4 regions of the Terrabacter sp. 2YAF2 genome follow, and region 4 is predicted to be linked to each of the others. Evidence: predicted binding sites of a transcription regulator. Region 4 holds the regulator's gene; each other region holds the start of a gene.
What was found. Region 4 encodes LexA, which represses DNA repair genes until DNA is damaged. Its sites were predicted from a motif close to TCGAACANNTGTTCGA; they were not measured.
Positions count from the first base shown of each region.

Region 1: a site for LexA is predicted at 1,852-1,867, ahead of ruvC (crossover junction endodeoxyribonuclease RuvC). Genes of this name have one in related genera too.
Region 2: a site for LexA is predicted at 1,313-1,328, ahead of AB4030_RS02135 (HNH endonuclease signature motif containing protein). Genes of this name have one in related genera too.
Region 3: a site for LexA is predicted at 5,627-5,642, ahead of recA (recombinase RecA). Genes of this name have one in related genera too.

Region 1 covers NZ_JBFRFG010000021.1:49,128-56,409, reverse strand. The annotation lists gene ruvB (Holliday junction branch migration DNA helicase RuvB) at 1-546, opposite strand, end outside; gene ruvA (Holliday junction branch migration protein RuvA) at 543-1,145, opposite strand; gene ruvC (crossover junction endodeoxyribonuclease RuvC) at 1,142-1,816, opposite strand; gene AB4030_RS18955 (YebC/PmpR family DNA-binding transcriptional regulator) at 1,959-2,720, opposite strand; gene pdxT (pyridoxal 5'-phosphate synthase glutaminase subunit PdxT) at 2,717-3,421, opposite strand; gene kynU (kynureninase) at 3,549-4,802, shown strand; gene AB4030_RS18940 (DUF4037 domain-containing protein) at 4,795-5,895, opposite strand; gene pdxS (pyridoxal 5'-phosphate synthase lyase subunit PdxS) at 6,001-6,939, opposite strand; gene AB4030_RS18930 (hypothetical protein) at 7,017-7,282, opposite strand, start outside.
Region 2 covers NZ_JBFRFG010000001.1:464,015-471,296, reverse strand. The annotation lists gene AB4030_RS02135 (HNH endonuclease signature motif containing protein) at 1-1,279, opposite strand, end outside; gene AB4030_RS02130 (alpha/beta hydrolase) at 1,460-2,170, shown strand; gene AB4030_RS02125 (ATP-grasp domain-containing protein) at 2,242-3,537, shown strand; gene AB4030_RS02120 (hypothetical protein) at 3,530-3,688, opposite strand; gene AB4030_RS02115 (hypothetical protein) at 4,026-4,148, shown strand; gene AB4030_RS02110 (DUF5994 family protein) at 4,219-4,794, shown strand; gene AB4030_RS02105 (DUF1345 domain-containing protein) at 4,846-5,490, opposite strand; gene AB4030_RS02100 (diacylglycerol/lipid kinase family protein) at 5,641-6,669, shown strand; gene AB4030_RS02095 (phosphatase PAP2 family protein) at 6,662-7,282, shown strand, end outside.
Region 3 covers NZ_JBFRFG010000006.1:262,167-269,448, reverse strand. The annotation lists gene miaA (tRNA (adenosine(37)-N6)-dimethylallyltransferase MiaA) at 1-474, opposite strand, end outside; gene def (peptide deformylase) at 524-1,147, opposite strand; gene miaB (tRNA (N6-isopentenyl adenosine(37)-C2)-methylthiotransferase MiaB) at 1,190-2,764, opposite strand; gene AB4030_RS10010 (YceI family protein) at 2,926-3,531, shown strand; gene AB4030_RS10005 (regulatory protein RecX) at 3,632-4,087, opposite strand; gene recA (recombinase RecA) at 4,402-5,451, opposite strand; gene AB4030_RS09995 (DUF3046 domain-containing protein) at 5,683-5,940, opposite strand; gene AB4030_RS09990 (DUF3352 domain-containing protein) at 6,096-7,282, shown strand, end outside.
Region 4 covers NZ_JBFRFG010000016.1:7,755-15,036, reverse strand. The annotation lists gene AB4030_RS16365 (Sir2 family NAD-dependent protein deacetylase) at 1-525, shown strand, start outside; gene AB4030_RS16360 (hypothetical protein) at 587-1,483, opposite strand; gene lexA (transcriptional repressor LexA) at 1,496-2,221, opposite strand; gene AB4030_RS16350 (LysM peptidoglycan-binding domain-containing protein) at 2,450-2,872, shown strand; gene AB4030_RS16345 (hypothetical protein) at 3,135-3,437, shown strand; gene AB4030_RS16340 (alpha/beta hydrolase) at 3,434-5,212, shown strand; gene AB4030_RS16335 (hypothetical protein) at 5,209-5,910, shown strand; gene AB4030_RS16330 (sensor histidine kinase) at 5,816-7,084, opposite strand.

The DNA of each region.
Region 1 (7,282 bases), on a different contig from region 4:
CACGGTGAACGGCGGGAGCTCGAGTGGGATCGCCGTGGCGCCCGGCCCCTTGCCGATGATGACGTCGACACGGAAGTCCTCCATGGCGAGGTAGAGCATCTCCTCTGCCGAGCGCGACATCCGGTGGATCTCGTCGAGGAAGAGGACCTCCCCCTCGGCGAGCGAGGAGAGCACCGACGCGAGGTCGCCCGCGTGCTGGATCGCCGGCCCCGAGGTGATGCGGATGGGCTGTTCGAGCTCGCCTGCGACGATCATCGCGAGGGTGGTCTTGCCGAGCCCGGGTGGCCCGGAGAGCAGGACGTGGTCGGGTGGGGTGCCGCGTCGCTTCGCGGCCTTGAGGACGAGCCCCAGCTGGTCGCGGACCCGCGTCTGCCCGGGGAAGTCGTCGAGGCGCTTGGGGCGCAGCGCTGCCTCAACCTGGCGCTCGTCGGTGTCGCCGACGGCGTCGACGATGCGCGCGGTCGCGTCGAACGACCCGTCGTCCCAGACCTCGGGCTCAGCGCCGGTGTCGAGCTCCCACGTGCCGTCCGAGCGGTCGACGCTCATCGGCCGAGCTCCTGCAGAGCGGCGCGCAGCAGCGCCGAGACGCCGGCACCCTCGGCGGCCAACGGTGCGACCTTGTCGAGGGCGTCGTCGGCCTGCCGTGCGGTCCAGCCGAGACCGACGAGGGCCTCACGGACCTGTTCGCGCCAGGCCTCGCCGCCGTCGAGGTGGACGGGGTCGGACTGGCCGGCCGATCCGGGCAGCGCGCCGAGCTTGTCCTTGAGCTCGAGGACCATCCGCTCCGCGCCTTTCTTGCCGATGCCCGGCACCTTGGTCAGCGCGACGAGGTCACCGGTGCCGAGAGCCACGCGGACGGCATCCGGCGAGTGCACGGCGAGCACGGCCAGGGCGAGACGTGGACCGACGCCGGACACGGTCTGGACCGTCTCGAAGACGTGCTTCTCGTCGTCGGTGGCGAAGCCGTAGAGCGTCAGGGAGTCCTCGCGCACGACGAGGCTCGTGGCGAGCTCGGTGGGCTGACCCAGCCGGACGGACGTGGCGGTCGCAGGCGTCGTGTGCACGAGCATGCCGACGCCGCCGACGCCGACGACGACGGAGTCGAGGCCGACCTTGAGGACGGTGCCGGAGAGCGAGGCGATCATCGGGGCTGGGCTCCAGAGTGCGGTGGTGGGGTGCGGTCGGGCGAGGTGGGCCGGGCGGCCCTGGAGGTCTGGGTCGACGCGGCCCGCAGCCGCTGCACGGGAGGCGCGGCGCCCGGCGGGACCCGGCGGGGGATGCCGCTCCCCCGCTTGCCGGTGCGCGCGAGCACCTCGAGCCGGGCCTCCTCGAGCCGGTTCTGCGTGCCGCCGCGCCACACGTGGCAGATGGCGAGGGCGAGGGCGTCGGCCGCGTCGGCCGGCTTCGGCGGGGTGTCGAGACCGAGGAGGCGGGTCACCATCGTGGTGACCTGCGCCTTGTCCGCCCGGCCGCTGCCGCTGACAGCGGCCTTGACCTCGGTCGGCGTGTGCAGCGTGACCGGAAGGCCGAGTCGCTCGGCGATGATCATGACGATCCCCGTCACCTGGGCGGTGCCCATGACGGTGGAGACATTGGTGTCGGCGAAGACGCGCTCGATGGCCACGGCCTCGGGACGGTGCCGGGCGAACCACTGCCGCATCTCGTCCTCCACCGCGACGAGACGTCGCGGCGTGGGGTCGCCCGACGGGGTGCGGATGACGCCCACGTCGACGAGGGCGAGCTTGCGGCCCGGCACGCCGTCGACGACGCCCACACCGCACCGCGTGAGCCCGGGGTCGACCGCGAGGACGCGCACGGCATACCTCCAGGTCTGTGGGCGGGGCGGATGATCCGAACAGGTGTTCGGGACAACGCTAACCGCCCTCCCCCGAAAGAACGGGAGGCACGCCGGTCCCGGCGTGCCTCCCGTGCTGCGGCTGGCGCCGGCTGATGTGGGCTCAGTCCTCGTCGTCGTCGAGCTGGGCGAGGACGTCGTCGGGGATGTCGCCGTTGGCGAAGACGTTCTGCACGTCGTCGCTGTCCTCGAGGGCCTCGATGACCCGGATCATCTTCTTCGCCCCGTCGAGGTCGAGCGGGACCTGCAGGTTCGGCACGAACGACGCCTCGGCCGACTCGTAGTCGATGCCGGCGTCCTGGATCGCCTTGCGGACCGCGACGAAGTCGGTGGCCTCGGAGATGATCTCCCACGTGTCGCCGTTGTCGTTGACCTCCTCGGCGCCCGCCTCGAGCACGACCTCGAGGATGTCGTCCTCCGAGCCGGCGTCCTTGAGGACGGTCACGACGCCCTTGCGGTTGAAGACGTAGGACACCGAGCCCGGGTCGGCGAGCTGGCCGCCGTTGCGGGTCAGCGCCGTGCGCACCTCGGCGGCGGCGCGGTTGCGGTTGTCGGTGAGGCACTCGATGAGGACCGCGACACCGTTGGGGGCGTAGCCCTCGTACATGATCGTCTGCCAGTCGGCCGCGCCCGCCTCGGCACCCGACGCGCGCTTGACGGCGCGGTCGATGTTGTCGTTGGGCACCGAGGTCTTCTTCGCCTTCTGGATGGCGTCGTAGAGCGTCGGGTTGCCGGCGGGGTCGGCGCCGCCCTGACGGGCCGCGACCTCGATGTTCTTGATGAGCTTGGCGAAGAGCTTGCCGCGCTTGGCGTCCTTGGCCGCCTTCTGGTGCTTCGTGGTGGCCCATTTGGAGTGGCCGCTCATGCAGTGTCCTCGCGTTCCGGTGACTGGCGTGCACCCGACTGCTGGAGTCGGTGCTCTCTGACGATCGAGACGAACTCGGCGTGGATCCGGCGGTCTGCGCCCACCTCCGGGTGGAAGGAGGTGGCCATCAGGTTGCCCTGCCGGACCGCGACGATCTTACCGGCGGCCGCGCCCTCGCTCACGCGGGCGAGCACGTCGACGGCTGGTCCCGCCTCCTCCACCCATGGGGCGCGGATGAAGACGGCATGGACGGTGCCGGTGTCGGACGGGTCGCTCCAGGCGTAGTCGAGGTCCTGCTCGAACGAGTCGACCTGGCGGCCGAACGCGTTGCGGCGCACGGTGATGTCGAGGCCACCGAGGGTCTGCTGGTCGGGCCGGGCATCGGCGATGCGGTCGGCGAGCATGATCATGCCGGCACACGAGCCGTAGACAGGCATCCCCTCGGCGATCCGGAGCAGCAGCGGCTCCCGCAGGTCGAAGGCCCGGACGAGCTTGTCCATCACGGTCGACTCGCCCCCGGGGATCACGAGACCGTCGATCCCCTCGACCTCGGCCGGACGCCGGACCAGCACGGCCTCGGCGCCGAGCGCGGTGAGTGCCGCCAGGTGCTCGCGGACGTCGCCCTGGACGGCGAGGACGCCGATGCGCGGCGCCGTGGCCGGGCCGGTCGTCGCTCTGGGGGTCGTGCTGGTGATGCTCACCGGGTCAGCGTAGAGCGCGTGTCCCGCCGGCCGTGCCACGGGTCGGCGTGCGGGAACCGTCTCGGATCCGAGACCTGGGCGGGAACCGCCCTGACATCGGCTCCGCGCCACCGGATACGTTGCGGCCATGACGACGGTGACCGCTCCTGAGGACCTGACCGCCCGCGCGACGACGGCCGACGCGAACTCGCCGCTGCGCGGCACGCGAGACCTCTTCACGCTTCCTGACGACGTGATCTACCTCGACGGCAACTCCCTCGGGGCGCTGCCGAGCGCCGTGGCCGCCGTCGTCGACGACGTCATGCGCCGGCAGTGGGGAGAGCGCCTCATCCGCTCGTGGAACGAGGCCGACTGGTGGGGCGCCCAGACCCGGGTCGGCGACCGCGTCGGTCGTCTGGTCGGAGCGGCGCCGGGTCAGGTCGTCGTGACGGACTCGACCTCGGTCAACCTCTTCAAGGCCGTCATCGGGGCCGGGCGGCTGCGGCCCGGCCGCCGCGTCGTGCTGACCGATCCGGACTCGTTCCCGACCGACCTCTACATGACCGAGTCGGCCGCCGCGCTGGCCGGCCTCGAGGTGCGGCGCGTGCACCCTCGTGAGGCCGTGGACGCCATCGCCGAGGTCGGTGACGCCCTCGCGCTCGCCTCCTACTCGAGCGTCGACTACCGGACCGGCGAGCTCTGGGACCTGCGCGCGATCACGGAGGCAGCTCACGCGGTCGGCGCGCTCGCGTGCTGGGACCTCTGCCACTCTGCGGGCGTTCTCGAGGTGGGCCTCGATGCCGGGGGCGCCGACCTCGCCGTCGGCTGCGGCTACAAGTACCTCAACGGCGGTCCGGGCGCGCCCGCCTTCCTCTACGTGGCAGCCCGGCACCAGGACGACTTCGACCAGCCGCTGACCGGCTGGCAGGGACACGCCCACCCGTTCGAGATGCGCCCCGACTACGAGCCGGCCCCCGGCATCACCCGCGCCCGCGTCGGCACCCCACCCCTGCTCTCGGTGCTCGCCCTCGAGGCTGCGCTGACGGCATACGACGGGCTCTCCCCCGCCGACGTCCGGGCCGCCTCGCTCTCGGTGACCGGGACCTTCATCGAGGCGCTCGACGCGCTCGGTGTCGACCTGCCGCTGGCGACCCCGCGCGAGCCGGAGCGGCGCGGGTCGCAGGTGTCGCTGCGCCACCCGCAGGCGTTCGCCGTCGTCCAGGCGCTCATCGCGCGCGGCGTCATCGGTGACTTCCGCGAGCCCGACATCATCCGGCTCGGCTTCGCCCCGCTCTACGTGACGCACGTGGACGCGGTGCGCGCAGCCGTCCACGTGGCGCAGGTGCTCGAGAGCCGCGAGTTCGAGCGCGCGGAGTTCGCCCAGCGCGGCGCCGTCACCTGACGCGTCGTGTTGCCGATGATGTTGCGTCCGGTGGGGTGATCACCCCACCAGGTGCGGCATCATCGGCCACTCGATCCCGTGGTGGCCGCCGTCGGCCAGGGTGCACGAGCACGTCTACGTTGTCGCTCACCTGCTCCGCGGAGCCGACCCCTCGGGGCAGCGATCGCACGGCCGGGTCGCGGATGCTCTCGGCGACCACGGTGACGGCGGTGTCGCGCACCCCGAGGTAGGGACGGTCCCAGAACCGCTCGACCGGATCGTCGACGGTCGGGAGTCCGGCGTCGGCCTGCAGCCGGCGGAGCGCTCGCAGGGCATCGACCACGCCGGACTCGCGCTCGTGCCAGTGGTTCGCGGTGAGGGCTGCATCCAGCGGGCCGGCCGCCACCCTCGCGCGTGGGAGTCGCGCAAAGCTCGTGCCGAGCCACTTGGCGTAGGGCGGCCACCGGCGCTCGAGCAGGTGGCCGAGGTGCATGGCGATCCCCGCCAGCCGCGCCGTCAGCACCCGTGAGCCGAGGTCGTCGCCGCGCTCGCCGGTCCGACCGATGAACGGGAGCTCCTGCGCGAGACGCGCCCAGTCCGTCGCGACGACGTGGCGCCAGACGTCGTCGGGGTACCACTCGAGCGTTCGCCGTATGCGGTCCAGCTCCCCCGCGCCGTCGGCGAACACGTCGCCCGCGGTGACCTCGAGGACGGCCTGTCCGGTCAGCGACAGCCAGTCGCCGACGGTGAGGTCGGTCGTGGGGTCCACGCCGAGCCGCGACACGGCGAGCTCGCGGGCCGTCTCCACCTGCACGCGGTGGCGCACGACCGGGTCCCACGTCGTCGCGAACCGGGTCGGGTGACCCGCGAACGACTCGGGGAGGTGCTCGCCGAGGTGCGCGTCGACCGCCGCGACGAGCCCGCCCGGGACGAGGAGGTTGAGGCGCAGGCCCCAGTCGTGGTCGCGCGACATCGCGTCGTCGAGGCCGAGGACGTCGGATCCGCTCCCGAGGCGGGCGGCGGCATACGGAAGCCTCGGCCAGCGCGCTGCGACGGCGGGACGCACGACGTGCTCGAAGTAGGACCTGGAGAGCTCGGATCCGGACGGGGCCACGGCACGATGGTGCCAGTCCCGGCCCGTCGGCCGGGTGAGCACGTATGCCGCCGCGCCCGGTGGGGCACGACGGCATACGTCAGCAGATGGCTGGGTGGCCGGAGGTCACCAACCGCGCTCGGCGAGCCGGTGCGGCTGCGGGATCTCGTCGACGTTGATGCCGACCATGGCCTCGCCGAGGCCGCGCGACACCTTGGCGATGACGTCGGGGTCGTCGTGGAAGGTCGTCGCCTTGACGATGGCCTCGGCGCGCTGGGCCGGGTTGCCGGACTTGAAGATGCCGGAGCCGACGAAGACGCCCTCGGCGCCGAGCTGCATCATCATGGCGGCGTCGGCGGGGGTCGCGATGCCGCCGGCGGTGAAGAGCACCACGGGGAGCTTGCCGGCCTCGGCGACCTCCTTGACGAGCTCGTAGGGGGCCTGCAGCTCCTTGGCCGCGACGTAGAGCTCGTCGGGGCTCATCGAGTGCAGGCGGTTGATCTCGGCCCGGAGGGTGCGCATGTGCGTCGTCGCGTTGGAGACGTCACCGGTGCCGGCCTCACCCTTGGAGCGGATCATCGCCGCGCCCTCGGTGATGCGGCGCAGCGCCTCGCCGAGGTTGGTCGCGCCACAGACGAAGGGCACGGTGAACTGCCACTTGTCGATGTGGTTGGCGTAGTCGGCGGGGGTGAGCACCTCGGACTCGTCGATGTAGTCGACGCCGAGGCTCTGGAGCACCTGCGCCTCGACGAAGTGGCCGATGCGGGCCTTGGCCATGACGGGGATCGAGACGGCCTCGATGATGCTGTCGATCATGTCGGGGTCGCTCATGCGCGAGACGCCGCCCTGGGCGCGAATGTCGGCCGGGACGCGCTCGAGGGCCATGACGGCGACGGCGCCGGCGTCCTCGGCGATCTTCGCCTGCTCGGCGGTGACGACGTCCATGATGACGCCGCCCTTGAGCATCTCGGCCATGCCGCGCTTGACGCGGGTCGTGCCGGTGGAGCCCGTGGTGTGCTGGTCAGCCGCGGGGGTGCTGCCCGAGGTCGGGGTGGTGCTCACGATGTCCTGCTTTCCCGTGTTCTGGAGTGGGGTTGCACAAAGGGTAGGCCCCCGCGAGGCCGGTGCACGACGCGGTCGGGTCAGACGGGCGTGAGGTGCTCCGGGGCCTCGTCGTTGAACTCGACCGTGTGCGGCATCTGCGTGTAGCCGGCGAGGTGGAAGATGCGGATGGCCCACTTGCGGCGCACCCGGCGCACGTCGGTCACCGCGTCGTTGTGGAAGCGTCTGGCCAGCTGCACGCGGGTGCAGGCCGAGCCGACTCGGGACAGCACATCCTGGCCGAGCGGGGTCGACCGCAGGTCCGCGACGGCGACGGGGGTCAGCGCGAGGTCAAGGGCCTCCGTGA
Region 2 (7,282 bases), on a different contig from region 4:
GCGGCCGATGCTTCGAGTAGAGGTTGTCGACCGACGTCTCACCGCTCGGCCACGGTGTCTCGTGGTCGAGGTCGCAGCGGGTCGCGACCACCTCGCAGCCCGGCCCGCGACACCGGCCGTCGACCGACTGCACGTGCTCGACCATCGCCGCGGTCGGGCGGTAAGAGCGCGTGGGCCGGGACAGGGCCTCGCCGGTGCGCAGGTCGACGGGGAGGCTGCGCCAGGCCGACCCGGGGCGCGTCATGATCTCGCGGGCGTGGGCGGCCGTGACCCAACCGTGGCCGGGCAGCTCGCAGGCGGCGTCGGACGACCCGATCGCGACCTCGAAGGGCACGATGAGCCAGACCATGCCGGCCGGCTGACCCCTCACGGGGTCGCCCGGGACGGGCCGGTCCGGAGAGTCCGAGGTGGCTGGCCCGCCGGCATGCGATGCGGCAGCTGGTGCGGTGCTCGACGTGGTGTTGGAGCCGGTCCCGGTCACCGGCTGCGGCGCCTCGAGGTGGCTCCGGAGCAGCGCTTCGGTGGCGAGGTCGCAGCGCAGCTGGTCGAGAGTACGGGGATCGCCCGCACCTCGTGCCGCGCGGGCCTCCCCGTCGAGCCGGTCCATGACCGCAGCGATCGCATCGGCGTCGGCGACGAGGGTGAGGCAGCCCATGCCGTCACCGGTGAGGCGGCCGAACACGCCCCTCCGCGACCGCGCGTGGGCCCGTCGCTCGTCCGACCCGCGGCCGTCGACGGAGGCGATCGCACGCCGCAGCCGGGTCACGAACGTCCGCTGTGGCAGGGCCCGTCCGTCCCGGCAGGGCGCGAGCACGGCCTCCTCGACGGCCGCCACGTCGGCGTCGGACAGAGCCGTCGTCTCGGACGCGACCTGCAGGGCGCGGTGCAGTGTCGTCGCGCCGGACCGGAGCGCGGCGAGGATCGTCCGGTGCCGTCGGAGCGACGTGGCGAGCGACAGTCGCCGGGCCACCTCGCCCATGCCGACCCCCGTGGCCAGGGCGATCTCCTCGGTCACGACCCGGTCAGCAGACACGTGCAGGGACCCAAGCGTCAGCGCCAGCGTCTGGACCTGCTGGGACTCGATCGTGTGCAGCGCGCCGTAGGCCGCGAGCAGTCGGGCCTCGACCCGCGCCTTCTCCGCCTCCAGTGCCTCGATGGTCCGCAACGCCCGCTCACCGATCGCCGTGAGACTGCCCTGCACGTCCGCCATGGCAGCGCTCCGGACCTGGTCGTCCTCGACCCCGAGTAGGCCCGCGCGGGAGGATGCGACGTACGGCACGAGGCCCCCCTCTCGATCGGCGACTACCACAAGTAGAACACCTGTTCGACTCGACGTCAATGCTTCCGATCGCTCTGTGGACAGCGAATGTGGTTCGGGCACAAACGCATCCGTCGCAAGGTCTGGATCGCGAGGCGGTGGCGGTGGCCCGTGCCGAGGTCCCATGCATAGGGTCATGGCATGGCGCGAACGAGGCTCATCGTCACCGGCACGCCCGTCGGCGACGTCGACCTGACCGTCGTCACGCCCGTCGGCACCCGGCGGTCGGACCCGCTGCCGCTGCTCGTGGCCCTCGACGGCCCGGAGTACTCACGGCGGGCCCACCTGTCGTCGACCCTGCGGGCGGCGGCCGACGCCGGACGCATCCCGCCCACCCGCGTCGCCCTGCTCGAGCCGGGTCCACGCAACGAACGGTATGCCGCCAACCCCGACCACGCCGAAGCGCTGACCCAGCACGTGCTCCCGGTGCTGCAGACGGCATACGCCACCGCGGGACGGCCCACCGTCATGGGCGCGAGCCTCGGCGGCTTGGCCGCGCTGCAGGCCGAGTGGCGCCACCCGGGCACGTTCGGGGGACTCTTCCTCCAGTCCGGGTCGTTCTTCCGCAAGCGCGTCGACGACGAGGAGGACTTCGAGTTCTGGGACCGTGTCACCACGTTCGTCACCCACGTACGACGGGCGCGTCGTCGTCGCACCGACGCGCGCATCGTCATGACGTGCGGGGCCGACGAGGGCAATCTGAGGAACAACCGGCAGATGGCGCAGACGCTCGCGGCGAGTGGTCACGACGTGACGTTCGCGGAGGTGCCGGGGAGGCACGACTGGCGCTCGTGGAAGGCCGCCTTCCATCCCCACCTGCCCGACCTGCTCGCCCGAGCACACCACGACTGACCAGCGACAGATGTCGCCGTTCCTGCAAGGATCGCAGTCGATGACCCGCCCCCGACGGTAGGAGCAGCACGATGACCGACACCGCACGGCAGGACCAGTCCATCCCGTCGACCACATCGACGACCAGGACACACCTCATCGGGCTGCTGCTCGGGGCCGAGGAGGACTGGCCCACCGCGTTCGAGTCGCTGCTCGCGCTCGTCGGGCCGATCACGACCGACGACGGCGTCACCCACGAGCTGACGAGCGAGCGCCTCACCATCGAGCCGTTCGACCTGCGACAACCGGTGCGCACCGAGCTCGTCATCGACCGCCTCGCCTACTGGTACTACCACCCGCGCGAGTGGCTCAAGAAGGCCGCGCTGATGAACGACACCTACCTGCTCAACAGCCCCTTCACCTTCCAGTCGATGGAGAAGCACAGCGCCTACGTCGCGCTCATGCGTCTGGGGCTCAAGGTCCCCGAGACCTGGCTCGTGCCCTACAAGCACCCTGTCGACAACGTCCGCTGGGCCTACACGTCGGCGAAGTACAACCGGCCGTTCGACCTCAAGGCGATCGCCAACCGGCTCGGCTACCCGATGTACATGAAGCCCTTCGACGGCGGCGGCTGGCGCGGTGTCTCGCGGATCAACGACGAGACCGACCTCATCAAGGCCTACGACGAGTCCGGCGAGATGCTCATGCACCTCCAGTCGACCATCGAGTACGACCACTTCGCGCGCGCCCTGTCGATCGGGCCCGAGACGATGGTCATGGACTTCCGTCCCGAGCAGCCGATGCACAACCGGTATGCCGTGAGCTACGACTTCCTGCAGCCCTCCGCGGGCAAGCAGACCGCCGCCATCAGCCGCATCGTCAACGCGATGTTCGGCTGGGAGTTCAACTCGTGCGAGATGCTCGTCAAGGGCGACGACGTCTATCCCATCGACTACGCCAACGCCTGTCCCGACGTCGCCGTCACGTCGCTGCACTACTACTTCCCCTGGGCCATCAAGGCCCTCGTGCGCTGGTCGACCTTCTGCCTCGTCACCGGGCGCAAGGGGCCGATGGACCTCGAGATGCGCCGCTACTTCGACATCGCAGACCGTGACGACCTCACCGACGAGCAGAAGCTCGACGCCTACCTCGCGATCGCCGACGAGTACTTCGACACCGACGCCTACTGGGCCTGGTGCGACCGGTACCTCCCGCACCTCGACGCCGCGGTCCTCGAGTGGGTGCAGTCCGACGCGTTCGACAGCCTGCTGCGCTCGACCGTCGTCACGACCTACCCGGCGCACGAGCGCGACCGGTTCCTCGCGCACTTCGGCGGCCTGCTCAGTCTGTGGGTCAAGGACGAGAAGGCGCGGCTGGCTGCTACCTGAGGCGGCGAGCGCCGTGGATGCCCCGCTGGAGACGCAGGTCGTCACGGAGCGCCGGAGGCGTGGGTAGCCGTCGTCTGACCAGCTCGGCCGCAAGGCTCTCCAGCGCGTCGAGCAGCACGGCGCGAGCGGCCACCAGCAGGGCCGGATCCACTTTTCCGGACCTCAGGGCGTCCACGTCGCAGCGCGCCGCATGCACGGCCGACCTGAGCGCCACGAGCTGCAAACCGGGTGGCGGCTCGAACCGCGCATCGCCTGACATCGCGGACTCCGATCTGCCGGCGCACCGTGCGTCAACCCTGAGTCCGCAGCCTACGCCTGACGTGTCCCGGTGGTGGGGGCCGAGGACCTGTGGCGCCGGTTCGCGCGGTGAGACAATGGTGGCGCGGGCTGCCGCCCGCGCCATCGCCTGGAGGGTGAGGGACATGTCCGCGACGTCAGAGCCGGATCCCGCCCGGCCCCCACCTCCGGAATGGGCTCTCGGACAGGCCATGAACGATCGCGACGACGATGACACCGTGGGCCGCGACGAGCGGGCGTGGGATCTCGTGGAGAGCTACGAGACGGAACGTCACGACGACGACGACGACCCGGACGAGGGGGGCGAAGGCTGACGTCTCGCTTTTGGGCACCGTGGCGCCTGCTCCTGTCGGCCGACCGGGCGTAGCCTGAAAGGGAGACGTGATGGCCCGACCGGGGTCATCAGCGTCGGCAGACGGCAGAGGGTCCGATCCTTGCGCGGTGTCGGCCTCGACGGCGGGAAGTGACGAGCGAGCCGCGGTCCACCCGTCACACCACCGCTCCCGAGGAGCCGCTGTGAACGCCATGCCCGTGCCGACGCCCGACGCCACTTCCCCTCCCGTGGCCGTACCGTCCGCCACCGATCCGACGGCACCTGCGACCGGGCCTCCCAGTCGCCTCGCCCTGTCGCGGCATCTGGGGGTCGATGCATCCGACGGCGTGTGGTGGCCGCGAACGACCGACCTCGGGATCGAGGTGCCGCTGCTGGACGTCGCCGTTCAGGAGCGCGTGCATGCGCGGATCGCCCGGATCGGCTACGAGCGCGGCCCATGGGACGACGCACCCAGCAGGGTTCACACGCCCCTGGGCATCACCCACCTCGGTTGGTTCGAGCACAGCCGCTACCCGGACCACATCATGCTGTCGCTGAGCAACTACCAGCGGCTGGTCCTCACGGTCCTGCCACCGGGCACCGACGGCGATGCCGCCCGTGCCACCCTCGAGTCGGCTGCGGTGTAGCGGAGACGCCATGACGGCGACGGCGACGCCCGTGAGCAGCCCGGTGGTCGACTAACCCCCCGTGCTTGAGCCGCCGAGGCCGGCAACGAGGTTGATCGTCGACGCGATGACGATCGTGCCGTAGAGGTAGGCGAGGAGTGTGTGCCCGAGCACCACGCGCCGGATGTCGGAGGTCTTGAGGTCGGTGTCCGAGACCTGGTAGGCCATACCGAGGTTGAAGGAGAAGTAGGCGAAGTCCGAGAAGGTCGGGTCCTCGTCCTGGTTGAAGTCGATGGGCGGCGTCGGGCTCGCGTAGTAGACGCGGGCGTAGCGCAGGACGTAGACGGTGTGGACGCACAGCCAGCCGACCGCGACCGCGCCCACGCCGATGAGGGCGTCGATGACGGGGGCTACGCCCTTCGACTGACCGCCGATGAGAAGGACGCCCACGCCTGCCAAGCTGGCCAGGCCGACGACGATGACGACGACGTCGTACCACGCAGCGTCGCCGTCACGCCCCTGCACCCGGGCTCGCGTGGAGGGGGCGTCATGTCCGAGGACGTGCACGAGCAACGGCACGGCGAAGGCGAGGCCGCCGGCCACGAACCCGGTGAGCACGTGGGTGAGGGTCTCGCCGGCGGGGCCCAAGGGCACGACGAGACCGGCGAGGACCCCGACGAGCAGGGCGACGGCCAGGCGCCGGCGAATGGTGGACACGTCCGGAGGCTACCGCTGTGCCGCCTCCCGCGGCTGGGCGTGGACTGGGGGTGTGCTGGTGGTCGGCTGGGTGTGGAGTCCGGGTATGTCACGGGCTGGTCGAGTCCGACGGCCGCCTCGCCCCATGCCCTGAGCCCTAGGATCCCGAACATGCCCGACGCCCCCAGCGCTCGCCACCGCCTCACCGTCGTCTACAACCCCGTCAAGGTCGACGACCTCGACGCGGCGAAGGAGCTCGTGGCCAAGGCCGCAGCCCAGCACGGCTGGGAGGACCCGTCGTGGATCGAGACGACCGCCGAGGAGACCGGCGAGAAGCAGGGCCGTGAAGCGGTGCGGGCCGGGTCGGACGTCGTGGCCTCGCTGGGTGGCGACGGTACCGTCCGCGCGGTTGCCTCTGCGCTCGTCGGCACGGACGTGGCTCTCGGGCTGCTTCCCGGAGGAACCGGCAACCTGCTCGCCCGCAACCTCGACCTGCCCGTCGACTCGCTCGAGAACGCCGTCGGCGCGCTGCTCGGCGGCACCGACCGGCGCATCGACGTCGGGCTCATGCGAGTGTCCGACCGGCCGATCGAGCCGCGCCGCAGCCACGGCACCCACGACGGCGGATCGCAGGTCGACGACGACGAGGAGGTCTTCCTCGTCATGGCGGGTCTCGGCCTCGACGGCCAGGTCATGGCGGGCACGAACGAGAAGGTCAAGGCCGTCGTCGGCTGGGTCGCCTACGTCCTCAGCGGGCTGCGCCAGCTCTTCAGCCGTGGCTTCCGCGTCGACGTCAGCGCGAAGGGTGGCGCCGGGGTCATCGGTGAGCAGGGCGACCACGAGCGCGACCACGACGAGCCGAGCGGCTCGGTGAGCCGGCACGCGCGCACCGTCGTCATCGGCAACTGCGGCACGCTCCAGGGTGGTCTCGAGCTGATGCCTGACGCGAAGGTCGACGACGGCTTCCTCGACGGCGTCGTGGTCGCGCCCAAGGGTGCGCTCGGCTGGCTCTCCGTCATCTCCGACCTCGTGACCCGCCACCGGGCCGGCCACCGTCGTCTCGACCGGCTGCGAGGCCGCGAGTTCACCGTCACTGCCGGTCGCCCCGTCGAGGCGGAGATCGACGGCGACCCCATCGGCGAGCACCTGTCGCTGGGCGTCCGGATCCTGCCCGAGTCGCTGGTGGTCCGCGTTGGTTGACCAACTCACCGGGCGGCGCACCCGGCCGGCCGGTCGGGGCCGCCGCCTGCTCAAGAGCGTCGGCTACGGCCTCGTCTTCGCCGTCCCCCTGACGGCGCTCGCCTTCGTCGTACGCGAGAAGTTCTCGCCCGTCATCGACCTCGATCAGCGCCTCATCGTCGCCGCGACGGACCTGACCCGGGCCAACCCCAGCCTCAAGACCTTCCTGCTCTTCTGGCAGGAGCTCACCCAGCCGTGGCGGCTCTACATCGTCTCCTCGGCGGTCTGCCTCGTCGTCTGGCGCCGCCACCGTGAGCTCGCCACTCGTTGCCTCTGGGCGTTCGTCACGCTGATGGTCTCCTGGAACCTCCAGCTCGACATCAAGGCGATCGTCCAGCGGGCCAGGCCGGTGGTCAGCGACCCGGTCTCGCACGCCCCGGGGTACAGCTTCCCGTCCGGACACGTCGCGTGCGCGGCCGCCATCGCGACCACCATGACGATCTTCCTCTGGCCCCTGCTGTCGACGACGGGACGCCGCGTGCTGGTGGCCGTCCTGACGGCATACGTCGTCGTGACGAGCTTCGACCGCGTCCTGCTCGGCGTGCACTTCCCGTCCGACGTCGTCGGCGGTCTG
Region 3 (7,282 bases), on a different contig from region 4:
GGCAGCAGACCGCGGGTCCAGGCCGCGCAGCCGCGCGTGGAGGGCGTCGCCGCCGACGACCTCGGACTCCGTTTCGAGGCGGGTGCGCACCTCGGCGTCGGTCGGGGGGATCTCGAGCCGGTCGAGGGCCGCCCGCACGTAGAGGCCCGAGCCGCCGACGAGAAGGGGGCGATGGCCGCGGCCCCGGATGGCAGCGATGTCGGCCCGCGCGGCGACCTGGTAGCCCGCGACGCTGGCCTCCTCGGTCACGTCGAGGACGTCGAGCTGGTGGTGCCGGACACCCCGCCGCTCGGCAGCGGGCAGCTTGGCCGTGCCGATGTCCATGCCGCGGTAGAACTGCATGGCGTCGGCGTTGACGACCTCTCCCCCGAGTCGCTCGGCCAGGTCGAGAGCGAGGTCGGACTTGCCCGTGGCGGTCGGACCCACGACCGCGACGATCGGCTCGGCGTCGGAGGTCTCCCGGTCACGCGCCACGGGCCACCGGACCGCTGGAGGTCTTGCCCTTCACGACGATGGCGCGCAATCAGCCGATGAGCTCGTCGGTGTGCTCGCCGGCATGCTCGGCGTCGTCCTCGGCGTGGCCGAAGGGGTCGCGGTCGACGCCGGGGTGCCAGGAGTTGCCGGGCTTCCCCCAGCCGTTGCGCTTGACGGCCTTGCGGGCCTTCTTGGCCTGCCGATCGTCGAGGCGGTCGACGTAGAGCGTGCCGTTGAGGTGGTCGTACTCGTGCTGCATGCAGCGGGCGAACCAGCCCGTCGCGTCGAACTCGACCCGGTTCCCGTCGACGTCGAAGCCGATGACGTGCGCCCGATCGGCACGCTTGAGGGGGAAGGCCTCGCCGGGCACGGACAGGCAGCCCTCGGTCTCCTCGTCGGGGTTCGGCCGCTCCTGCGGGATCCTCGAGGTGGTGAGCGTCGGGTTGATGACGTGCCCCTGCTCGGGCACCCCGTCATCGTTGGCCATCTTCCAGATGAAGACGCGCAGCCCCACACCGATCTGAGGCGCCGCGAGGCCCACACCGTTGGCTGCGACGTTGGTCTCGTACATGTCCTCGACGAGGGTGCGGAGATCGTCGTCGAAGTCCGTGACGAGGGCTGCTGCCCGATGGAGGACGGGCTCGCCGGTGATGACGATGGGGCGCACGCTCATGCGCCAAGTCAAGCACGAGGCGTCGCCTCGGCCCGAATCGGTTCAGACGACAGCGCAGCCCGGTGCCGTCGGTGCTGCGGCCGGTTTGCCGATCGACGGCATCCCCAGACTGACGCCCGGCTTGCCGGTGCCCTGGGGGACGTCCTGGAGCGCAGCCCAGGCGTCGCCGCCCCGAGTCCGGCGGACGGCATACGTCCCGCCCTCGAGGCCCGAGTCGGCGACGAGGTGGTGCGGCGCGCCGTAGGTGACCTGCACGGTGACCATGTCACCCGGCCTCGGCACCTCGCCACCCTCGGGCACGGCGAAGTGGACGAGCCGGTTGTCGCGGGCCCGTCCCGACAGGCGCTTGGTCTCGGCGTCCTTGCGCCCCTCCGACGGGGTGACGAGGACCTCGACCTCACGACCCTCGACAGCTCGGTTGCCGGCCCAGCTGACCTCCTCCTGGAGGGCGATGAGCCGTTCGAACCGCTCCTGGACGACCTGCTTGGGGACCTGGTGGTCCATCGTCGCCGCGGGGGTGCCGGGGCGGATGGAGTACTGGAAGGTGAAGGCGCTGGAGAAGCGGGACTCGCGCACGACCTCGAGCGTGCCCTGGAAGTCCTCCTCCGTCTCGCCGGGGAAGCCGACGATGATGTCGGTCGTGATCGCGGCGTCCGGGATGTGCTTGCGGACGTTGTCGATGATCCCGAGGAACTTCGTGCTGCGGTAGGAGCGGCGCATGTCCCTGAGCACCTTGTCCGAGCCGGACTGCAGCGGCATGTGCAGGCTCGGCATGACGTTCGGCGTCTCGGCCATGGCGAGGATGACGTCCTCGGTGAAGGCCGCCGGGTGTGGGCTGGTGAAGCGCACCCGCTCGAGTCCCTCGATCTCGCCGCACGCCCGGAGCAGCTTGCCGAAGGCGAGCCGGTCGCCGAACTCGACGCCGTAGGTGTTGACGTTCTGGCCCAGGAGCGTCACCTCGACGACACCCTGTGCCACGAGCGCCTCGATCTCGGCGAGGATCTCTCCGGGGCGGCGGTCCTGCTCCTTGCCGCGCAGGCTCGGCACGATGCAGAACGTGCACGTGTTGTTGCAGCCGACCGAGATGGACACCCAGGCGCTGTAGGCAGAGTCGCGTCGCGTCGGCAGCGTGGAGGGAAAGACCTCGAGGCTCTCGAGGATCTCGACCTCCGCGCGCTTGTTGTGGGCGGCCCGGTCGAGCAGGGCCGGCAGGGAGCCTATGTTGTGGGTGCCGAAGACGACGTCGACCCACGGCGCGCGCTGGACGATGGCGCCGCGGTCCTTCTGGGCCATGCAGCCGCCGACGGCAATCTGCATGTCGGGGTTCTTCTGCTTCGCCGGGCGCAGCTGTCCGAGGTTGCCGTACAGCTTGTTGTCGGCGTTCTCGCGCACCGCGCACGTGTTGAAGACCACGACGTCGGCGACCTCGGGACGCTCCCCGGCCGGCAGGCTGGCGAGGTCGACGTAGCCGGCCGTCTCGAGCAGGCCGGCCAGGCGTTCGCTGTCATGGACGTTCATCTGGCAGCCGTGCGTGCGCACGTCGTAGGTCCGGGGCGAGCCGCCCGGGGTGATGGGCGCGGTCGCGACGGGCGCGGGAGTGAAGTTCTGCGTTGTCATGGCATCGACAAGGGTACGTCGTGCGGCGGCTGCCGACGGCCGCGCTCCCCGGTCGGGGAATAGCCGGAGGGGTGGCCTCGTTGACCCCAGTGCTTGACAGTTCAACAACTTTGGAGCACCATAGTTGTTGAAGATTCAATAACTACTCCGAAGGACACATCATGGGCCTGTTCAACCGCACCAAGACCGAGACCGTCGCCGAGACCCCCTCGGTCGCCGTCGAGAACATCTCCGGCGACTACACGCTCGACCCGAGCCACACGCGAATCGGCTTCTCCGCCCGTCACGCAATGGTGACGAAGGTCCGGGGCAACTTCGACCAGTTCGAGGGCTCCGCCCACGTCGACACCGCCAACCCGGCCAACTCGTCGGTCACCGTGACCATCGAGGCCGCCAGCGTCACGACCGGCAACGAGCAGCGCGACGGCCACCTGAAGACCCCCGACTTCTTCGACATCGCCAACTACCCGCAGATCACCTTCGTCTCGACCGATGTCGAGCGCGACGGCGCCGAGTGGGCCATCACCGGCGACCTCACCATCAACGGCGTCACCAAGTCGGTCACGGTTCCCTTCGAGGAGACCGGCTCGGCCAAGGACCCGTTCGGCAACACCCGGGTCGGCTTCGAGGGTGAGGTCACCATCGACCGCACCGACTGGAACCTCTCCTTCAACGCGGCCCTCGAGACCGGCGGCGTCCTCGTGAGCGAGAAGGTCAAGCTCGAGTTCGACATCTCGGCGATCGCCAACGTGCCTGCCGAGGTCTGAGCAGCACCGCACGACAGCACGACAGCATCACCGCGAGGGGGTGAGGACCGATTCGGTCCTCACCCCCTCGCGGTGTCCCGGCGCCCACGGGCCGGAGATGTCAGTCGCGTCGGTGCTCGGGCAGGCCGTCGACGGCGTCCCGGATGATGGGCCAGGCGACCTCACCCGAGTAGCCCTTGCGGGCGAGCAGTCCGGCCAGGCGGCGGGTCTGGACCTCAGGGGTCAGGCCACGCATGGAGCGCAGCTTCTTGGCGACGAGCTGTTCGGCCCGCACGCGTTCGTCACCGGCCCCGACCTGGCCCAGCGCGTCGTCGGCGATCTCCTGGTCGATGCCCTGCTTGCGCAGCTCGTGGGCGAGAGCGCGCCGCGCCAGCCCCTTGTCCGACTGCTTCGAGCGGACCAGCATCTGGGCGTACGCCTCGTCGTCGACGAGTCCGATCTCGGTCATCCGGTCGAGCACCTTGGCCGCGACCTCGTCGTCACACCCGCACTGGCGCAGCTTCCGCTCGAGCTGGGATCGGCTCCGCGGAGCCATGCTCAGCTGCCGCAGGACGATGGCACGCGCGACGGACTCGGCGTCAGCATCGGGGACGAGCGTCTCGGTGTCGTCCGGCGGAGGCGCCCAGTCGGGCCGCTCCCCCGCATCGTCCGAGCCCCATCCAGACCGCGGCTGCCCACGCCGACCGCCTGGCCGACCTGGCCGAGCTGGCCGAGCTGGACCGTCGGAACGTCCCGCGCCGCTCTCGCGCACCGGGACAGCCCGGGGCGGGCTGTCGGCCCGCACCCCAGCAACACCCTCGGCCTCAGCCAGGGCGGCCGCGGCGCGGGCCAGACGGTCCTGCGCGGTCTCCGGTTCGGAGGGACCCACGATCAGAAGTCGACAGGCACGTCCGAGACCTCGGCGGGCTGGTCGACGCGCGGCCCGACACCGAGCTTCTCCTTGACCTTCTTCTCGATCTCGTCGGCCAGGTCGGGGTTGTCCTTGAGGAAGTTGCGGGCATTCTCCTTGCCCTGACCGAGCTGGTCGCCCTCGTAGGTGTACCAGGCGCCGGCCTTGCGGACGAAGCCGTGCTCGACACCCATGTCGATGAGGCCGCCCTCACGGGAGATGCCGTGGCCGTAGAGGATGTCGAACTCGGCCTGCTTGAACGGCGGCGACACCTTGTTCTTGACAACCTTGACGCGGGTGCGGTTGCCGACCGGCTCGGTGCCGTCCTTGAGGGTCTCGATGCGACGCACGTCCAAGCGGACCGAGGCGTAGAACTTCAGCGCCTTGCCACCGGTCGTCGTCTCCGGCGAGCCGAACATGACGCCGATCTTCTCGCGGAGCTGGTTGATGAAGATCGCGGTGGTGCCCGTGTTGTTGAGGGCCCCCGTTAGCTTGCGCAGCGCCTGGCTCATGAGTCGCGCCTGCAGACCGACGTGGCTGTCACCCATCTCGCCCTCGATCTCGGCACGGGGCACCAGGGCCGCGACCGAGTCGATGACGATGATGTCGATGGCGCCGGAACGGATCAGCATGTCGGCGATCTCGAGTGCCTGCTCGCCCGTGTCTGGCTGCGACACGAGCAGCGCGTCCGTGTCCACGCCGAGCTTCTTCGCGTAGTCGGGGTCGAGCGCGTGCTCCGCGTCGATGAACGCCGCGATCCCACCCGCCTTCTGCGCGTTGGCGACCGCGTGGAGGGCGACCGTGGTCTTGCCCGAGGATTCCGGACCGTAGATCTCGACGACACGGCCACGGGGCAGTCCGCCGATGCCGAGCGCGACGTCGAGCGCGATCGACCCGGTCGGGATGACCTCGATCGGCGGACGGATGTCGTCGCCGAGACGCATGACTGCGCCCTTGCCGTAGCTCTTCTCGATCTGGCCCATCACCGAGGAGAGGGCCTTGTCCTTGTCCTTTGCCTGCACCGATGCCATGTCGGTCACCTATCTGCCGTCTGCGCTGCGGTCGTCTACCTTCGACCCGGGCGACTGCTCGTCCTGAGAGATTCGCTGTCGGGTCAGACGCTAGGTGCCGGCGCCGACATCAGGTGGACCACGAGACGGCCTGTGGACGATGCGGGTGGTGGCGCAGGACCTGTGGAGAACATTACCGAACAGGTGTTCGAAGTCATCACGACACGCCGGGAAGCGCTCCTCGGCGACCCGTCAGCGGCGCGTCTGCCCGCCCTGACCGCCCTGAGCCCCACGAGCGACCCGGGCGTCCCGGCCGAGTCGACGCTCGGGCGGCACGTCCATGTCGGTGCACAGCGCCTCCCAGACGGCCCGCGGGGCCTCGCCGTCGGCGAGGGCCTGCACGACGGTGCGGTTGCCGAGCGCGCCCAGCACGTGGTCGCGGGCGAGCGACCCGGCATACGCCGCGCCGAACTCGTCGTCCATCAAGGTCCAGAAATGGCTGATCCGCACCACAGCAGTCTGCCACCCGCGCGGCGGGGGCCGTTCCGCGCCGAAACCGTCGTCGGACCGTTACCACAACCGGCGACGAATGTCCGGCTCGGACGGTATTGTCCTGCCGTCCCGCGCGACGCCGCGGGCCCACCGACACTTCAGGGGAGCAGACCGTGACCGAGCCCACCCATGGGACGAACCAACCCGACCAGCCCTACACCTACCCGACGGCCGGCCCGACGGCCGGCACATCGGCAGGTACGGCGGCCGGGACCGTCCCCGGCGGGGTCGCCCTCGCCGACGACCCGCAGCCGAAGGTCACCGGTGGCCGCAAGCGGACCGGTCTGCTCATCGGCGGCGTCGCGACGGCGCTCGTCCTCGGCGGCGCCGGCGCGTTCGCCTTCCAGAGCCTGAGCGGTGGCGGCTCCCAGCCCGCCGACGTGCTGCCCGGCGACGCGTACGCCTACCTCCGACTCGACATCGACCCCTCCGCCGGCCAGAAGATCGCCGCGGTGCGCTTCCTGGGCAAGCTCCCCCAGGTCAAGGACACCCTGGGGAGCGACGACCCTCGCAAGAAGCTCTGGGAGATGGCCTCCAAGAACTCCACCAACGACTGCGTCGCGAAGTTCGACTACGACAAGGACATCGCGCCCTGGCTCGGGGACCGCGTCGGTGCAGCCATCCGACCCGGCGGCTCCGAGAAGGCCCCGAACGTCGCCGTCGCGATCCAGGTCAAGGACGAGGCTGCCGCCAAGGACACGCTGACCAAGCTGTTCGCGTGCGACAAGAGCGGTGACACCGACCTGCGCATGAAGGACGGCTACGCCATCGTCACGCCGTCAGGTGTCGGAGACGCCACCCTGGCCGCGGTCGACAAGGGCTCGCTGGCCCAGAACGCCACCTTCACTCAGGACATGGGTGCGCTGGGCGAGCAGGGCATCATGTCGGCCTGGTTCGACATGGGCCGAGGCCTCGGCGAGATCCAGAAGCTGGGTGGGACGGCTGGCCTGAGCGCCGTCACCACGGCCGGCGCCAAGGGCAGGTTCGCTGCTGCGCTGCGCTTCGACGCCGACTACGTCGAGATGGCCGGCATCGTGCGCGGCGCCGACGGGACCAAGTCGGTCAAGGGCGGCGGTGCCGAGATCGCGTCCCTCCCGGCCAACACGCTGGGAGCCCTCAACATCTCGGGCGCCGACCAGATGCTCGACGGCGCGTGGCCCGCCGTCAAGAAGCAGATCGAGAGCCTCGCTGCAGCCGACGGCGCGTCCGACCCCATCGGCCAGGTCGAGCAGCAGCTCGACGTCAAGCTCCCGGACGACCTCAAGGTCCTCCTCGGCCGGTCCTTCACCATTGCGATGCC
Region 4 (7,282 bases):
GTCATCGAGCTGCACGGCTCCCTCGACCGTGCCGTCTGTCTCACCTGCGGTGAGTACACCTCGCGAATCGGCCTGCACCAGAGGATGACCGAGGCGAACCCCGGCTTCATGGAGCGCTTCGCCGAGGCTGCACGCACGGTGGGTTCGCAGTGGGGGGAGCAGGTGCGGCCCGACGGTGACATCGTGCTCGCCGACGCGCTCGTCGACTCGTTCCACGCGCCGCGCTGCCTGGTCTGCGGCAACGACACCGTCAAGCCCGACGTCGTCTTCTTCGGTGAGTCGGTGCCCAAAGCCCTTGTCGAGCAGTGCTTCTCGATCGTCGAGGGCGCCGGCGCGGTGCTCGTGCTCGGGTCGTCGCTGTCCGTGATGAGCGGGTACCGCTTCGTGCGTCGCGCGCACCAGCGCGGCGTGCCGGTCGCGATCGTCACGCGCTCGGCCACGCGGGGCGACGCGCAGGCGACGCTGCGGCTGCACGCCCCGCTCGGCCCGACCCTGGAGGACCTCCGCTGCTCCCTGACCTTCTGAGCTTCCGAACGCCTGAGCATCGTCGGCATCGGATGGCGACGAATCGCCCACGACCAGAAGGCTACTCGGCTACGGACCTCACCGGTCGCGCTTCTGTGCCGTCGCGCAGGTCCCACAGCTCCTTGGTCTGCACACCCCAGTAGGTGCAGAAGAGCACGATGATGATGGCCTCGGAGATGAGGACGAGGTGGTCGAGTCCACTCCAGGTCAGGGCCGTCAGCACCGTCACCACGAGGGCGACGGCCAGGGCGACCGCGATCGCGATGTAGATCCGCTTGTAGGTGGCACCCTGGTGGGAGGCGACGGACTGGTGGCGCTCCTCCGCGCGCAGCGCGCTGAGCACCATGACAGCGATGACTGCCGCCACCATGGTGCCTGCGGCGATGCCGTGGCTCAACGCGATGAACCGGTCGCGCAGCAGAAGGAAGAGCGTGAGCTCGCCGAGCAGGACCGCACCGCAGACGACGGTGATGACGACCGAGCGCGCGGTGGGGAGCTCACTGGGATCGCGGGTCGTGGCGCCGCGCTTCAGCCAGGCGGCGACGACCGCGGCGCTGACCGCCACGACGACGAGCGACCAGATGTTGTTGCGCACGGCGGCAGCGATCTCCACCGGGGTCTGGGTGTAGGCGTTCGGTCCGCACCGTGCGTCGGGCACGGTCGGCACCATGGCCACGACGAAGGCCATGAGGCCCGAGAAGTTCAGGAGCACGTCCTCCTCGGGGGAGTGACCCTTGTAGGCGATGAGGCTGACGCCGAGGGCGCACAACGAGCCGACGAAGACCGAGCGCGCGGGCGTGTAGTAGTAGGCGCTGATCGACCCGAGCCAGCACGAGTGGTCCGTCTCCCACCACCACTGGTAGCCGACCGAGAGCAGCAGCATGAGCAGCAGGGCGATCATCGCCCCGCGCAGGTACCGGTAGGTGAGGACGACGTCCCGAGTGCGTGACGGTGTCATCGGACCGCGGGCTCAGATGCGACGCAGGACGGCCGTGACCTTGCCGAGGATCGTGGCGTGGTCGCCGTCGATGGGGGAGAAGTCGGGGTTGTGCGGCATTAGCCACACGTGGCCGTCCTTGCGCTTGAACGTCTTGACCGTCGCCTCGTTGTCGAGCATGGCCGCCACGACGTCACCGTTGTCGGCGTGCTGCTGCTGGCGCACGACGACCCAGTCCCCGTGGCAGATGGCGGCGTCGACCATCGAGTCACCGTTGACCTTGAGCAGGAAGAGGTCGCCCTCGCCGACGAGCTGCTTGGGGAGCGGGAAGACGTCCTCCACGACCTCCTCGGCCGTGATCGGCACGCCGGCGGCGATCTGCCCGAGCACGGGGACGTAGGAGGCCTCCGGGCGGGCGTCGCCCGAGTCGGTGTCGGTGTCGTACTGGTCGCCCCGCGCACGCTGCGGCGTCGCGTCGCCCCCGCGGTAGCCCAGCTCCTCGGCCTTGGCGTCGGGGGAGACGACCTCGAGCGCGCGCGGCCGGTTGGGGTCACGCCGCAGGTAGCCCTTGGCGACGAGGGCGTTGAGCTGGTGGGAGACGCTGGAGGGGCTGGCCAGGCCGACCGCGTCGCCGATCTCGCGCATGCTCGGGGGGTAGCCGCGGCGGTCGACGGAGTTGCGGATGACCTCGAGCACCCGTCGCTGGCGGACGGTGAGGCCGTCGCCGGTCTCGCGATCGGGAAGCTCGGTGACGCCCATGGTGTCCCTTTCGTCAGCTCGTCAGACCGCGGTGTGACGCTCGGCGCGGGGCCAGTGTCAGTGGTGGCTGGTGAGGTTTCTGGTGTGAGCAGAGACTACGAGGTTCGAACACAGTTGCCAAACACCTGTTCGAGGCGTGTCTCGACTTCATCGAACATACGTGCTAGAACTCGTACAGACGTTCTATCGAACATGTGTTCGCCAGATCCGAAGCAAGGGGAGGTCACCATGAGCGCCATCGTCCTCGAGGCCGTTCGTTCGCCGCACACCGAGGAGCCTGCGCGGTCGCTGCCGACCGGTCGGCCCCGTCTCGTCCTGGTGCCCACCGGCCGGGACGCCACCCGGGCCGCCCGCGCGGCGCGCCTCACGCGGCCACCCGTGCGCCTGACGCGGTTCGGTCGGCTCGTCGTGACCCTGTTCGTCGCGACGGTCGTCGCCCTTCTCGGTGTGGGTCTGGCCGGCCAGCTCGCGTCGGCCACCGGCGAGCCGCGCACCGTCACGGTCCAGTCGGGCCAGACGCTGTCGGGTGTCGCCGCCCGTGAGCTGCCCGGGGTGTCGACGGCGGACGCGGTGGTCGAGCTCCAGGTCGCCAACGGACTCAGCTCCACGGCGCTCCACGCCGGTCAGCAGCTCGTCATCCCGGGACGTTGACCTCGGCCAGCCCATCCGGGCTCTGGTCGATCGCGTATGCCGCGTCCGTGCTTGCGCTTCGACCATCCCACCTGATCCGCCGCGTTGGCTCCACCTTCAGCGGCTGGCGGTAGCGGCGCTTCGACCCCGTCGTTCCCGCCACGGACGCCGCACCCCAGACCAGGGGTGCGGCGTTCTGCTGTCGTCCCGGGGCCTGTGGATGACGCACGAGCGCCGCGCCGCGTGCGGCCTAGCGTTGCCGTCCTGGGGAGAGGAGCAGGGCATGCGCTACGAGGTGGACACGGCCGCACTGCGCGACGACGTCAGCACGATCGACGAGGTCCTGGTGCGGGTTCAACGACTCGGGATCGCGGACGAGCTGACGCCGGTGGCCGCGGCCCTTCCGGGCAGCCGGACCGGCGCAGCGTTGCGTGACGTCGCCGCGGCGTGGACGGCTCGGTTGGCCGGGACGCGCTGGGAGCTGAAGGAGCTGGGGCGATCCCTGGCAGCGGCAGCCGACACCTACGACGCGGTCGAGCGTGCAGCGCGGCAGAGCGTCGAAGGATCGTTCGGCGGCCTCCGGTGACCGTTGCCGGTGGGTCGCTGACGCTGTCGGTGCGCGACATCCGCGCGAGCCGTCCGCAGTCCCTCGTTGCCGTCAGCAGGGGCCTCGAGGACCGTCGGCGACGGGTCGTGGTGCTGGCCGAGCTGGTGCTCTGGCGTCGAGCAGCCGCCCCACGATGGTCGGGTGCCGCATCATCGGCCGCCGCAGACCGGTACGCCGTCGTCATTGCCGGGCTGGGTCGGCTGGCGGCGAGCATCGCCGTGGCTGGTCAGGCCGTGGGACACGCGGCCGGCCGCCTGGAGGCGGCCATCGACCTGGTTCGTCGGGCCGACCGGCGCGCGGTCGACGAGGGCGCGTGGATCGATGACGACGGGCGTCTCTTCCTCCCGGTCCGGGCCTCACTCGGTCATCCCGCCCTGGAGGCACGCCGTGCCCGCCTCGACGAGCTGCTGCGTGCCGAGGTGCATGCGTGCCTGGCCCAGGCGCGCCGGGCGGCTGCCGAGACCGACGACGAGCTGCTTCGCGCACTGCTGTCATCGGCCCGAGGCGCGACGTCGGCAGCCGGTGCCGGTGCCGGTGTCGGTGCCTCGGTGCTCGGGTCACTGGCACCGCCACCGACCGCCTCGGCCGCCGGGGGTGTCAGCGCCCAGGTGTTCGCCTCTGCAGCCTGGTGGCGCTCGATGACCGACGAGGAGCGTCGCAGGGCGATCCGTGACCACCCGGAGTGGGTGGGGCCGCGTGACGGTGTGCCTGCCACGGCACGCCACGAAGCCAACCTCGTGCTGCTCGCGCGAGCGGAGGAGGTGGCGTGGACCAAGGCCCGTGAGGCACGACGTTCGGGATGGGTCGGCAACGCCGCAGAGCGCACCCGCGCCGATGAGCACGTCGCCGCACTCCAGGCGGTCCGCGACGTGCTCGCACGTCGTGACGGTGGCGAGCGGCTGCTCCTGCTCATCGACCCGAGGGGGCTCGACGTCAAGGCGGTGGTGGCGCTCGGGGACGTCGACCGGGCCGAGCATGTCGTGACCTTCGTGGGTGGCCTGTCCACGATGGTCGGCACGGACCTGCGCCGCTACGACGACATCTTCGTGCGCATGCGCTCCGAAGCCCGGTCGGTCGCGGCCGGGCAGGACGTCGCCATCGTGACCTGGATGGGCTACGACGCCCCGCAGGTGCACGAGATCGTCAGCTCCATCGACCGGAACGTGCTGAACGCCAAGCTCGCCCGCGACAATGCCGGAGCCCTCGCCGACTTCGCGACCGGCATCGAGGCGGGGCGTGACCGGCCCGCCCACCAGACCGTGTGGGCCCACTCCTACGGGGCCACGCTCGCGGGCTTCGCGTCCCTGCGCACGAGCGCCGTGGACGACGTGGCCGTCTTCGGCGCGCCCGGGCTGCCGTTCTCCGACGTGTCGCGAAGCGCGCTCAAGCCCGGTTCCCTCAACGTCCTGGGAGCGGTCGGCGACGACGTCTTCAACTACGGGTGGATGGTGCACGGCACACCGGCCGCCGAGGTGGCCGGCGCGACCCGGCTGTCGACCTTCGCGCTGAAGAAGGCCGGGTCCGGCTGCAACCACTGGCTGCACTCCAGGTCGGAGTTCGTCGACGTGGGGCGCACCTCAGCCGGACACTCCGACTACCTGCGTGCCGGCACGGACAGCGAGCGCAACCTCGTGGTCATCGCCGCCGGCCGGCCTGACCTCCGGGTCCTCCAGGGCGCTGACGAGCGTGCCTGCACGACGACGGGCCCGAGTCTCGGGACCAACCCGCTGAGCTGGCCCAGGCTGGTCCCTTGAGCGCCGACGCCGACGTGAGCCCCGACGTGAGCCCCGACGTGGACCCCGACGTCGACCGGGTGGCCGTGGCTGCGCGCCGCGACCGCCTCGTCGTCACCGCGTGTCTCTCGCTGGCCTTCCTCCAGACACTGCCGTACGTCGTGGTCGGCTGGATCACGGCGGGTGGGACGGCCGCCGGCGACGGCGCGCTCCACGCACTCTCTCCCGCCGCGCTGCTCGGTGTCGTGGCCTTCGGGCGCGTGCTCGTCCGTGCACTGGCACAGCCCAGCCTGCGTCCGACGGCCCGAGGCTGCGCGCCGTCCGGGGCGAGCGGCTTCGAGCCATCACGCACTCCGGTCCTGCCAGGGCGACAAGCCCGTCCGTGGCTGCGCCGGCTGCGCTGGGCCGTCGGGGCGGCCCTGGCCGGTGCAGCCGTCCAGGCCACCGCGGTCCTGCTCGATGACGCCGGCCGTTCGGGGGCGGAGGCTCTCGGCAGGTCCCTCGACGACGGGTCGGCGCTGTGGGCCTACATGTTGCTGCTTGTCCAGGTCCTTGCTCAGGACCCACGGGCGTTCGTCGCCGTCGTGCTGGCGATGGTCGCCCTCGCGCGGGCTCGCCGCCCCGTCAGGCTGCCGAGGTCGCATCCGACTCGTCGGGACCATCCACCACCGCCGGGAGCTCGAACCACACGTCGGTCCCCGGCCCCTCCACCGAGCTGATCCCGATCGTGCCGCCGTGCGCCTCGATGATTCGCTTGACGGTGGCCAGACCGATGCCACTGCCGTCGACCGAGGTCTCGACCCGGTTGAAGAGGCCGAACACCAGGTCGCGGTCGCCGGCCGAGATCCCGATGCCGTTGTCACGCACCGAGAGTCGCCAGCTCTCGCCCCTGCGCTCGCCGGACACCTCGATGACGGGCGGCACGCCGGGGCGGGCGTACTTCACCGCGTTGGAGACGAGGTTGAGCAACACCGAGTAGAGCTGCTGCCCGTCGGCGGGCAGCGTCGGCAGCTCGCCCGCCATGACGCTCGCCGACCTGGCTTCGAGGGTCGGTGCGAGGTCCTCCAGCACCGAGGCGAGCACGACGTCCAGGTCCGTGTCGGCCCGGTGCAGCTCGGCCCCGACCCTGGCATGGGCGAGGATCTGCTCGATCATCCCGGCCATCCGGGTTGCGGAACGATGGGCGGTGGCGACGAGGCGCCCCGTCCAGACGTCACCGGCGACGGCGGGCTGCTGGCCTAGCATCTCCGTGCTGGCCATGATCGCGGTGAGCGGGGTGCGCAGGTCGTGGCTCACCTGGCCGGCGAAGACCGACAGTGCTTCGTTGGAGCGGTGCAGCTCGTCCCTCGTCTGGGTCAGGGCAGCGAGGGAGTCCTCCAGCTCGCGGGTCCGCAGGCGCAGCTCGAGCACGTCGACGACGCGCTCGGCGATCGCGACGAGCGCTTCCTCCTGGGCCTCGACCAGCTCGCGCGGCTGCGAGTCGAAGACGCACAGACGGCCGATGATGACGCCGTCCGGCGTCGTCAGGGGCGCGGAGGCGTAGAAGCGGACGGTGCCCAGGATCCCTGTCACGAAGGGGTTCTCGCGGAAGCGGTCGTCGAGGCTGGCGTCCGGGACGACGACCCGGTCGGTGTCGTCGAGCACCGCGGCGCACATCGAGTCCTCGCGGGCGCAGATCGAGGCGGCGAAGCCGGTCGTGGCGATCTGTTGCTGCTGCGTCGAGGTGATGATGTTGATGGCGGCGCGCGGGACCGCGCACACCTGGGCGGCGATGTCCACGAGGGCCTGCAGCTCGCGCTGGGGTGCGTCGAAGAGGACGCCGTAGACGGCCAGCGCTTCCTCTCGCTGCTGTCCCGGGTCGAGGACGTCGTGCACTGGTGTCCGGTTTGTCACCCGCGAAGCCTCTGACATCGCCGCTCCACGAGCAAGCACCCGGACGTGCCATGTCGTGCACCCCCGGTCGCCGGCCCCACGGCATACGCAGGCGTGTCTGGGCTCGTCGGGGAAGCGGAAGATGATGGATGCTCGGATGTCGCCCACCCCAAGATGTGGGGGTGGCGGGGGCGCCACGTGCTGCGACACGCCCGGTGC